Regions from separate parts of the Streptomyces sp. NBC_01298 genome, predicted to be linked through region 2. Evidence: riboswitches for the same ligand, from Rfam matches in the RefSeq annotation. Region 2 holds a riboswitch; the other holds the start of a gene.
The links. A riboswitch is a leader RNA that binds a small molecule or an ion and turns the genes downstream of it on or off. The one in region 2 is predicted to bind guanidine.
Positions count from the first base shown of each region.

Region 1: linked by a shared signal. The riboswitch ahead of OG730_RS26205 (DMT family transporter) and the one ahead of OG730_RS35705 (Ohr family peroxiredoxin) in region 2 are both predicted to bind guanidine.

Region 1 is NZ_CP108414.1:5,761,990-5,767,509, reverse strand. Features, by position in the region: gene OG730_RS26215 (transglycosylase domain-containing protein) at 1-840, shown strand, start outside; gene OG730_RS26210 (FG-GAP repeat domain-containing protein) at 938-1,879, opposite strand; gene OG730_RS26205 (DMT family transporter) at 2,214-2,534, opposite strand; guanidine-III (ykkC-III) riboswitch at 2,566-2,659, opposite strand; gene OG730_RS26200 (GroES family chaperonin) at 2,715-3,059, opposite strand; gene OG730_RS26195 (DUF3618 domain-containing protein) at 3,106-3,423, opposite strand; gene bcp (thioredoxin-dependent thiol peroxidase) at 3,539-4,006, shown strand; gene OG730_RS26185 (HNH endonuclease signature motif containing protein) at 4,151-5,173, shown strand; tRNA gene OG730_RS26180 (tRNA-Leu) at 5,216-5,299, shown strand; gene rdgB (RdgB/HAM1 family non-canonical purine NTP pyrophosphatase) at 5,359-5,520, opposite strand, start outside.
Region 2 is NZ_CP108414.1:7,801,333-7,806,852, reverse strand. Features, by position in the region: gene OG730_RS35710 (AraC family transcriptional regulator) at 276-1,301, shown strand; guanidine-III (ykkC-III) riboswitch at 1,354-1,416, shown strand; gene OG730_RS35705 (Ohr family peroxiredoxin) at 1,492-1,899, shown strand; gene OG730_RS35700 (aldehyde dehydrogenase family protein) at 1,942-3,279, opposite strand; gene OG730_RS35695 (flavin monoamine oxidase family protein) at 3,398-4,714, opposite strand; gene OG730_RS35690 (ABC transporter ATP-binding protein) at 4,803-5,520, opposite strand, start outside.

The DNA of each region.
Region 1 (5,520 bases), 2.0 Mb from region 2:
GCGACCCTCGCCTCCCACGGCCGCCGCACCCCGTACACCTTCGTCGAGAAGATCACCAAGGCCGGGGACACCGTCCCGCTCCCGCCCCGCGACCCGGTCCAGGCCGTCAGCCGCGAAGCCGCCGACACCACCACGTCCATGCTGGTCAGCGTCGTGGACAACGGCACCGGTACGGCCGCCCTGGCCGCCGGCCACCCGGCCGCCGGCAAGACGGGGACCGCTGAACTGGACCGCTCGGCCTGGTTCGCGGCGTACACACCGAACCTGGTCACGGTCGTCTCGATGATGGGCCAGGACCCGGACACCGGCTCCCTGGAATCCCTCTACGGGGCCCTGGGCGAGGCCCGCATCGGAGGCGGCGGCTACCCGGCCCGGATCTGGGCCCAGTACACGAAGACGGCCCTGGCGGACAGCGACCCCGTGGACTTCGACCTGGAGCTCATGCCCGGCGCCAACCGGCCCCCGCCGCCCCCGCCCGTGGAACCGAACCCCAGCCAGTCCGAGGAGGAGACCCCGGGCGACCGTCCCTCGGGCCGGCCGGGCCGCCCGACGCGGACCCCTTCGACGGGCGGGCAGACGGACGGAGGCCGCACGACGGGCGGCCAGAACACCGGAGGCCAGACGGACGGGGGCCAGACCACGGGCGGCCAAACCACCGGAGGCCAGACCACCGGCGGCCAGACCACCGGAGGCGAAACCACCGGAGGCCAGACCACGGGCGGTCAGACCGACGGCGGCACCACGAACGGCACGACGAACGGCACGACGAACGGCACGACGACAGGCGCCCAAGGCGGCACCACCGAGGGCCTGCGTCCACCGGCGGACCTACTGGAGTAGCCACCGCTCAGCCCAGGACCCGGGACACCGCGGGCCCGTGACATGCCAGTGGCCGCCCCCTCCTCGGGGGCGGCCACTGGCATGTCCTACGGACCGGTCACAGCAGGTTGTAGGCCTGGAAACCGCTGCCGATCTTCACCGGCTTGTTGAACGGGGCGGCAGCGCTGCCGGTCCCCGTGTAGCGGTAGAGGTCCCCGTTGGACTTCCGCGCGACCAGGTCGGTCTTGCCGTCACCCGTCAGGTCACCCACCGACACCAGCCGGTTGTAGGTGTTCCAGCCGGCACCGATCTTCGTGCGCGCCGCGAACGGGGCCGCGTAGTTGCCGGTGCCCCGGTAGAGCCACAGCACCCCGGAGCCGTCCCGCGCCACGATGTCGGCCTTGCCGTCACCGGTCAGGTCGCCCTGCCCGGCGATCTGGGTGTACTGACCCCAGCCGGCCCCGATCTTGACCCGCGAGGTGACCCGGCCGTCCGGGTAGGCCAGGTACTCGTAGAGCACGCCCGCCTTGTCGACGCCCAGCAGGTCGGCCGACGTGCCACCGCCCAGGTTGCCCGGGGACAGCATCGTCGAACCGTAGATCTGGTACCCGGTCCCGACCTGCTTCGACTGGTACTGGCCCTGGTCGTCGGACCAGCCGTAGCGGAGCTTGCCGTCCTTGTACACGACCCAGCTGGCTTCGGCGTCCCCGTCCTTGTCGTTGTCCACATCGATGAAATCGGTGAGGTACGAGTAGTCCAGGTCGATGTTGTACGCGGGCTGGAAACCGCCCGTCCCGTTCGCGAAGAACAGGTCCAGCGAGGAGTTCTTCTTGTTGACCCCGTACAGCGGGAAGGTCGGCGTCTCGACCGAGGCCAGTGCGCGCGCCGCCGGCTGCCCGGCCTGGTGTCCGCCGCGCTGCGAGGCCGCGGCCTTCGCGGCCGCAGCGTCGGCCGAGCCGCCGTCGGCGAACGCCGTACCGCCCGCGACGGCCGCCGCGAGCGCGACTGCCGTACCGACGACGACGCCGCGCAGGACCGCGGAACGCTTACCGAAAGCCATGTGTATCCCCCTGAGAATGAACCCGCGGCCCTGTAGATCACCGCCGCGGTGCCAAACCCTCTCACACGTCCGGCCCGTCCCCCCTCGGGTTTTCCCGCGGTGCCGCGCCCCCGGAAAAATTCCCGTCCGCACATACAACCCCCGCCGCCCCACGATGGTCTGACCTGTAGCGCCGCTGTATTCCGGGGCCCTGCACAGGCCCGTGAACCGAACTTCGCCGGCGCCGGTTCCGGCATGCCCGCCGGCCCCCGGCCGAGCGGTCCGGGGGGGCCCGCACCCCCCGTCCCCTTCCCCGGCCCGGGACCCCTGTGACAAGAACCACCACCGGCGGAACTCAGTGACCGGAGGTGGCCTTCAGCCCGACGACGGCGGCCAGCAGCAGGCAGATGAAGAAGATCCGGGCGGCGGTGACGGGCTCGCCCATGGCGACCATCCCGACCACGGCCGCACCGGCCGCGCCGATGCCGACCCACACGCCGTACGCCGTACCGATCGGCAGGGTCTTGACCGCGATCGACAGCAGCACCATGCTCGCCACGATGCCGGCGCCCGTGAACACGCTCGGCCAGAGCCGGGTGAATCCGTCGGTGAACTTCATGCCGATCGACCAAGCGACTTCGATCAGACCGGCGACGATGAGCAGAACCCAGGCCATGACAGGCACCTCCGGGACGAGAGCGGAACGGGGTGCGTCGTCTTGTCATGCAGCCATCGGCAACAGCGCGACAGCCACCCGGTACGGCGCGTCTCGTCGGGGGTTCTCCCCTACCGTAGCAAAGCAGAACGAAAAGGGCCGGTGACGATGGTCACCGGCCCTTTCCCACATCTCTTGGCGCTACAGATAAAGCCCCGTGGAGTCCTCCGACCCCTCCAGCCGCTCGGCGGCCACGGCGTGCAGGTCCCGCTCCCGCATCAGCAGGTACGTCGCCCCGCGGACCTCCACCTCGGCCCGCTCCTCAGGGTCGTACAGCACCCGGTCCCCGGGCTCGACCGTCCGTACGTTCTGCCCGACCGCGACCACCTCGGCCCAGGCCAGGCGCTTGCCGACGGCGGCCGTCGCCGGGATCAGGATGCCGCCGCCCGAGCGGCGCTCACCCTCCGGCGAATCGGATTTCACGAGCACGCGGTCGTGCAGCATGCGGATCGGCAGCTTGTCGTGGGTGGTGGTGTTCTCGCTCACGCACCGAACCTACCCGGCCACACCCGCCCCGCACCCCGCCGGGGCCTCAGCGCTTGCGTCGCGCCGAGATCACCAGCAGCCCCACGACGCCGATCGCGAGCAGCGCGACCGGCACGATCCGCTCGACGCGCGGGGCGCCGTCCTCGTGGCGCAGCCCGTCGCCGGCATCGGTCACCAGCCGGTTCACCGTCGCCACGGCGCGACCGACGACGTGGTCGATGTTCCCGACCATCTTCGCCTTGGCGTCCCCGACGATCGTCTTGGGGTGCATGCGCACCCCGATCTCGTCGAGCGCCTCGGCGAGCTGCTCGCGGCGGCGGACGATGTCCGCCTCGATCTGTGCGGGGGTCCTGGCTTCCGGCACCGCGCTGCCTCCGTCGTCGTGGTCGGTCCCATGGCGGGCGTAGCCCGCCATGAACAGTCAGTCAGCAGCTTAGTCTCGACTTCGTACCGATCCCCTCTTGAGGAGACTGTTGAGCATGAGCGAGCGACTTGAGCCGGGCGACATCGCCCCCGCCTTCACCCTGCCCGACGCGGACGGCAACGAGATCTCGCTCGCCGACCACAAGGGCCGCAAGGTCATCGTCTACTTCTACCCGGCCGCGCTGACGCCGGGCTGCACGAAGCAGGCCTGCGACTTCACGGACAACCTGGCGGTGCTGGCCACGGCCGGCTACGACGTCATCGGCGTCTCGCCCGACAAGCCGGAGAAGCTGGCGAAGTTCCGCGAGCAGGAACACCTGAAGGTCACCCTGGTCGGCGACCCCTCGAAGGAGGTCCTGACGGCGTACGGGGCGTTCGGCGAGAAGAAGCTGTACGGCAAGACCGTCACCGGGGTCATCCGCTCCACGGTGATCGTCGACGAGGAGGGCAAGGTCGAACGCGCCCTCTACAACGTCAAGGCCACGGGCCACGTAGCCAAGATCATCAAGGACCTGGGCATCTGACCCCGCCCCCTCCTCCTTACACAGCGGCCCGCACCCACCCGGTGCGGGCCGTTCTGCATGCCGGACGAATCCAGCCGTAACTGTCCGACTATCGGTCCGTTACTCCGTACGAGGGCCGCACGCGCGGCCGAACCGGAGGGGACCATGGCCGAACTGTACGACCGAGACACACTGACCGCCGCCGTCGCCGACTCGAAGGGCTGGGCCGACCTCATGCGGCGACTCCACATCAAGGAGAGCAGCGGGCAGCGCCGCATGATCCAGGAGAGAGTCACCTTCTTTGGGATCGATAGCAGCCACTTCACGAAGCGCAGCCCGTGGCGCAAGTACCCGGACGAGGCGATAGCAGCGGCCGCCGCGTCATCCAGCACGCTGCGCGAGGTGGCCCTCAAGCTCGGCATACGCCCTGCCACCGGCGCTCTGTCGCACATCGTCCGACGCATGACGGCAGCGGGCATCGACACAAGCCACTTCACAGGCATGCGGCGCGAGGTGATCGAGTTGCCGTTCACCTCCGCAGAGCTCGCCAAGGCGGCTGCCGACGCTGACAGCATCCGCGGTACGGCTCGCGCACTGGGCATGGCCGACGACAGTCGGTCCCGATCCGTTCTCGGGAAAATGCTCCGGACTTACGGCATCGACACCACACACTTCCGCAATTCCCGGCTGACCATTCCCGAGGAACTCCTGCGCTCCGCCACGCCGAAGGCGAACAGCTACGCGGACCTCATGCGCGCCCTCGGCCTCGAGGTCAACGACGTCAATCACCGCCGGGTACGCCGACGCGCCGCCCAACTCGGTCTCGACGTCAATCACTTCAAGCGGCGCCCCTGGGCGTCCGGCATAGCGGTGGCCCCGAGAGCCGTCGCACCCGACACCCTCAACGTCCGCCCAGAGGGGTCTGCCCGGCTCAACCGACCCCGCCTCCACCGCGCACTCCAGGAGGTCGGAGTTCCATGCACCTGCGCGAACTGCGGGAACCCTGGCGAATGGCTAGGGCGGCCAATCACGCTCCACATCGACCACATCAACGGGGACTGGCTCGACAACCGCCGCGAAAACCTCCGCTACCTGTGCCCCAACTGCCATGCGCTGACCGACACCTGGTGCCGCGGGGGCCGCGGCCGCAATGGTGTCGCCCGCCGGAGCCAGGCAGTCGTACACTAGCCGCAGCCGGCCAAGCCTGATGTCCGAATTGCCCGGCTAGTCGCGGTCGTGGTGGAATTGGCCTACACGCAACTTTTAGGTAGTTGTGGGAGAAATCCCTTGAGGGTTCGAGTCCCTCCGACCGCACCTACACGAAGGCCCCCTACGCAGCCGCGTAGGGGGCCTTCGGCATTGTTCGGGCTGCGTCAGCCCAGGAGTTCCCTCACCGCCGGGACCAGGGCTCGGAAGGCCTGGCCTCGGTGGGAGATGGCGTTCTTTTCGTCCGCCGTGAGTTCCGCGCAGGTGCGGGACTCGTTCAGGGGCTGGAGGATCGGGTCGTAGCCGAAGCCGCCCGTGCCCGCCGGGGT
Region 2 (5,520 bases):
ACTCCTCTGAGCGGTGGCGATCGCGACAGCAAGAGCGGCACGCTCCCCGAGCGGGGGGGCGCTGGAGCGTGCCGCTCTTGGTGCCCGAAGGCCGACCTTAGGAGCAGCCCCCGGCGCCGTCATTGACTTCGGCGGCCAACCCGTTGACTCTCCGGACCGGCCCCGGCGTCGTCCCGCGGGCGGTGCCGCGGAGCGCCGTGCCGGGGCGCCGTGCCGGGGCCGCGGTGACGCGGGCGGTGTTGACGCGGGCGGCGCGTCCGCATTGACTGACCGATGTGTCAGCCATCGAGCCGCCCTCAGTCGCCGCGTGCTACGCCCTCGCCGTCCTGAGCGCCACGGCGGAGGGCACCGGCGGGTCGGCCGCCCGGGCCCTGCCCACGGACCGGCTGGAGTTCGGCGAGATGCGTGCCCTGTGGGACGAAGTACTGGGCGCCGTGGGCGCCGGCCCGCACACCGGACTCCTCGTGGGCGACCGCATCAGGCCCGAGGGACTGCACATCCTGGGCCACCTCGTCCTCACGTGTGCCAGCCTCGCGGACGCCGCGCGGGCGGCCGAGCGCTACCACCCCCTGGTGAGCCAGGCGGGCGCGGTGACCCTGCAGCGCCGCGCCGGCGTCGGGCGGGTCTGCTACCGGCCGAACGTCGCGCCGGAGGCCATGCACCCGCAGCAGGTGGAGGCGGTCGTCAGCAGCATGGTGCGGGCGGGCCGCTGGATCGCCGGCGACGGCTGGGCGCCCCTGGCCGTGTCCTTCACCCACCCCCGCAGGGGCTCGGCGGAGCCGTACGCCGACGTCCTCGGCTGCCCCGTCGTCTTCGATGCCCCGGAGACCGCGATCACGGTCGCCGACGACGACCTCGACCGGCGCCGCCCGCTCTACGACCCGGCGCTCAACGCCCTGCACCGGGCCTACGCCGACCGGCTCCTGCGCCGGCTGTCCACGGCCGTGACCTCGACCGTCGCCGAGCGCGTACGGCAGTGGCTGGAGGAGGCCCCGCTCGCGGACGCGGGCCCCGACGGCCCCGCCAAGGAGCTCAGCCTCAGCGTCCGTACCCTGCGCAGGGCCCTGCACGCGGAGGGCACGTCGTGGCGCGCGCTCCTCGACACCGCCCGCCACGGCCGGGCCGGGCGGCTGCTGGAGACCACGGACCTGCCGCTGGACCGGATCGCGCCGCTCGTCGGCCTGAGCGGTGCGACGGCCCTGGTCCGCGCCTTCAACCGGTGGGAGGGCATGCCTCCGGGGGCGTACCGCAGCCGGCAACGGCCCCGGGCCGAGGAGCGCGACGCGGCCTGCCACGGGTGAGGAGGGTCACCGCGGGCGACGCCCCGGCCGGCCGTCTCCGTTGCTAGATTGTCCGGCGGCCGAACCCAGGCCCCGGACGAGATGCGCCGTACCCGGTTACGCACGACGACGCGCGAGGTGCCGCACCAGCGGCGCCTTCCGCTGTCCGCACCCGGGCAGCGTCCTCGTCGAGCAAGATGGGCCGAACGCCATGACCGTGCCACTCACCCGCAGCCTGTACCGGACGACCGCGCACGCCGCCGGGGGCCGCACCGGATCCGTCCGCACCGAAGACGGCCGCGTGGACGTCCGTCTCGCCCCGCCCCGCAAGAACGTCCCCGGCACCACCAACCCCGAGCAGCTGTTCGCGGCCGGTTTCGCCGCCTGCTTCACCTCCGCGCTCGCGGAGGTCGCCGCCGAGTTCGGGGCGGACGCCTCCGCCGCACGCGTGGCGTGCGAGGTGCAGCTCGGCACCACGGACACGCCTGCGGGCTACGGTCTGGCGGTGGCCCTCACCGTCAGCCTGCCCGGGTGGCGGGCGGCAGACCTCCAGCCGCTGCTGCACCGGGGGACGCGGTCTGCCCCTACTCGCAGGCAGTACGCGGCAACGTACCGCTGACGCTCCTGGCCCTGGACGACCCCGCTGGCGCCGACGACCCGCTCACAGCATGACGTGCTTGGCCTGGGTGTAGTCCAGGAGGCCTGACAGGGAGAGGTCGCTGCCGTAGCCGGAGTGTTTGACTCCGCCGTGCGGCATCTCGGAGACCGTGGTGCCGTGGGTGTTCACCCAGACGATGCCGGTGTGCAGGGCGCGGGTGGCGCGCATCGCGCGCTCGTGGCCGGTGGTCCACACGCTCGCGGCCAGGCCGAAGCGCACTCCGTTGGCGAGGTGCAGGGCCTCGGCCTCGTCCGCGAAGGACTGGACGGTCACGACGGGTCCGAAGATCTCCTCCTGCACGATCTCGTCGTCCTGGCGGACGCCCGCGATCACGGTGGGCTCGTGGAAGAAGCCGGGGCCCGCGAACCGGCTGCCGCCGGTGACGATTCGGGCGTGGGGCGGCAGCCGGTCCAGCAGTCCTCGTACGGAGGCGAGTTGGCCGGCGTTGTTGAGGGGACCGAAGTCGGCGCCGGCGCGGAGCCCGGCCGCCTCGGCGGCGAAGGCCGCGAGGAACGCGTCGTGGATCCGGCGGTGGACCAGGAACCGGGTGGGCGCGGTGCAGTCCTGGCCGGCGTTGTAGTAGGCGACCGCGGCGAGGGCGGCGGCGGTGGCTTCCACGTCCACGTCCTCGTGGACGATGACGGGTGCGTTCCCGCCGAGCTCCAAGTGGACCCGCTTGAGGCCGGCCGCGGCGGCCGCCGCGATCTCCCGTCCGGCTCGGACGCTGCCGGTGACCGCGATCAGGGCGACCGCCGGATGGGCGGTGAGGGCGCGGCCCGCGTCGCGGTCCCCGCAGACGACGTTGAGCACGCCCGGCGGCAGGTGCTCCGCGGCGATCCGGGCCAGGAGCACGGACGAGGAGGGGGTGGTGTCGGCGGGCTTGAGCACGGTGGTGTTTCCGGCGGCGATGGCCGGAGCGATCTTCCACGCGGCCATCATCAGCGGGTAGTTCCAGGGGGTGATCTGGGCGCAGACGCCGACCGGTTCGCGGCGCAGCAGGGAGGTGCGGCCCTCGGTGTACTCGGCCGCGGCGGCGCCCGGGAGGTTCCGCGCGGCTCCGGCGAAGTAGCGGACGGCGTCGGCGATCGCGGGCAGCTCGTCGTCCCTGAACCGCTCGGCGGGCTTGCCGGTGTCCCCGGTCTCGGCGGCGGTGAAGGCGTCGGCGTGCGCCTCGATGGCATCGGCCACGGCGAGGAGGGCGCGCTGCCGGATCGCCGGGGTGGTGAGGGACCACTGTCCGTACGCGGCCGCTGCCGCGAGGCAGGCCGCGTCCGTGTCGGCGGGGCCCGAGCGCGGGGCGTGGCCGTGCACGCGGCCGGTGGCGGGGTCGGTGAGGGGCATGGTCTCGCCCGAGGCAGCCGGCTGGTCCACTCCCCCGATGTGGTTGTGGAGGGGCCCGGTGTCGTTGTGGAGGGGCCCGGTGTGGTGGTCCACGGGTCCCGTGCGGTGGTGCGGGGTGTCAGCCACGGCGCAGGGCCTCCTCGGCGGCGGCTCGTCCGGTGCGGACGGCGCCTTCCATGTAGCCGGCCACCCACTGGTCGGATCCGCAGACGTAGAAGGGGGGTTCGTGGGTGCCGTGGCGGGGGCCGACGGCCATGACGTCGCCGGGGGTCCACTGGGTGACGTAGCCCTGGGTCCACGGGTCGGTGCCCCACATGCGGATGAACGCGGCGAGCGGCCGGTTGGCCTCGTCGCCGTAGAGGCGCGCGATGTCGGCCAGCAGTTCGGGGGTGCGCAGGGGTGCGGGCGTACCGAGGAGGACGCCGTAGCGTTCGGGCGGGACGAGGGCGGAGAGGATGCCTTCGCTCTGCGGCCAGGTGCTGCCGAGGATCCCTTCGCTTTCGGAGAGGCCGCTGAGGCCCCGGTCGCGCCAGAAGGGCCGGGCGTAGGCGGCGGTGAACTTGGCCGCGAGGGCGTGGCGTTGGCGGTGCAGGGAGGAGAGGCGTTCGTCCGTGACCCCGGTGACGGCGACCGCCCGGAGCGGCCCCACCGGGAGCGCGCTGACCACGGCGGCGGCGGTGAGGGTTTCGCCACCGGCCAGGCGTACGGAGCTGCGGCCGGGCCGGTGTATCGCGACCGCCTCGACGGGTGAGCCCGTACGGATCCGGCCGCCGAGGGCCTCGGCCATGCGCAGGGCCACGGTGGCCGAGCCCTCGGCGACGCGCAGGCCCTCCCACGCCTCGTACTCGTAGTGGCCGGTGCCGGGTACGGCGGCGTGTTTGCGGAGGGCCGCGAGCAGGGAGGTCCGTTCGCAGGAGCCGTCGGCGAGGGCGAGTTGGCCGATCTCCCAGAGGCGGACGACGGCCTGGGTGGCGCCCTGGGCACGGAGCCAGGTGCCGACGGACAGCCGGTCGAGGTGCGCGGCCTCGGGGTGGGACCAGGGGTCGGCGGGGTCGACGGTCGCGGCGAGCACCGTGAAGGCGGCGGTGACCTTGGCGTGGCAGGAGTCGTCACCGGGGCCGAACCAGTGGGGCGGATCCGTGGCGGAGACTCCTTCGGCGGTGGCGCGGACGAGGGCGCCGGGCTCGGAGACGTAGCTGGGGACCAGGGTCAGGCCCAGTTCCGCGACCAGGGCGGTGTAGGCGGTGTGGGCGCGGCCCACCACCTCCCCGCCGAGCTGAACCAGCCGGCCGTCGGGGAGGGTGGTCTGTTCGACGCGTCCGCCGACGCGGTCGCGTGCCTCGACGACGAGGACGTCGGCCCCGCCCGCGGCCAGGTCGCGCGCGGCGGCGAGACCCGCCAGTCCGGCGCCGAGCACGATGACGTCGTGGTTCATGGGGTGTGCTTCCTTCGGTCGGTGCCGGATGGCGGCGGGAGCGAGGGGAGGACCGGTCCTCGACTGACCGGTCAGTCGAGGACGCCGGTCAGTCGAGGACCAGGCAGTGTTCGGGGTTCCAGCCGATCTCGACCTGCTCGCCGCCGCTCCAGCGGTCCTCCATGCGGGAGCGGACGGTGTTCTGCTCCAGTACGGACACCGTGACGCCGGGGGCCAGTTCGATGAGGTAGGTGGTGGTCGGGCCGGAGTAGACGGTCTCCCGGACGACTCCGCCGACCTTGGCCATGCCCGGTTCGAATCCGGAGAGCCAGATCTTCTCGGGGCGGATCGAGAGGCTGACCCGGCTGCCGTCGGGGACGCCGGACCGGGGACCGACGGGCAGGGCCGGCCCCTGGTCGAGGACGACGCGACCGGAGCGGTAGGTCCCCGGGACCAGGTTGGAGGTGCCCATGAAGGTGGCCGTGAAGCTGCTCGTGGGGCGCTCGTACACGTCCTCCGGCGTGCCGCACTGCTCGATGCGGCCCTCGTTCATGACGGCGAGGCGGTCCGACATGGTCAGGGCCTCGTCCTGGTCGTGGGTGACGAAGACGAAGGTGATGCCGACCTCCCGCTGGATCTGCTTGAGCTCGACCTGCATCCGGCGCCGCAGTTTCAGGTCGAGGGCGGCCAACGGCTCGTCCAGGAGCAGCACTTGGGGCCGGTTGACCAGGGCGCGGGCGAGGGCGACGCGCTGGCGCTGGCCGCCGGAGAGGGTGGGCGGTTTGCGGCCGGCCAGTTCCCCGAGCTGTACGAGGTCCAGCATGTCG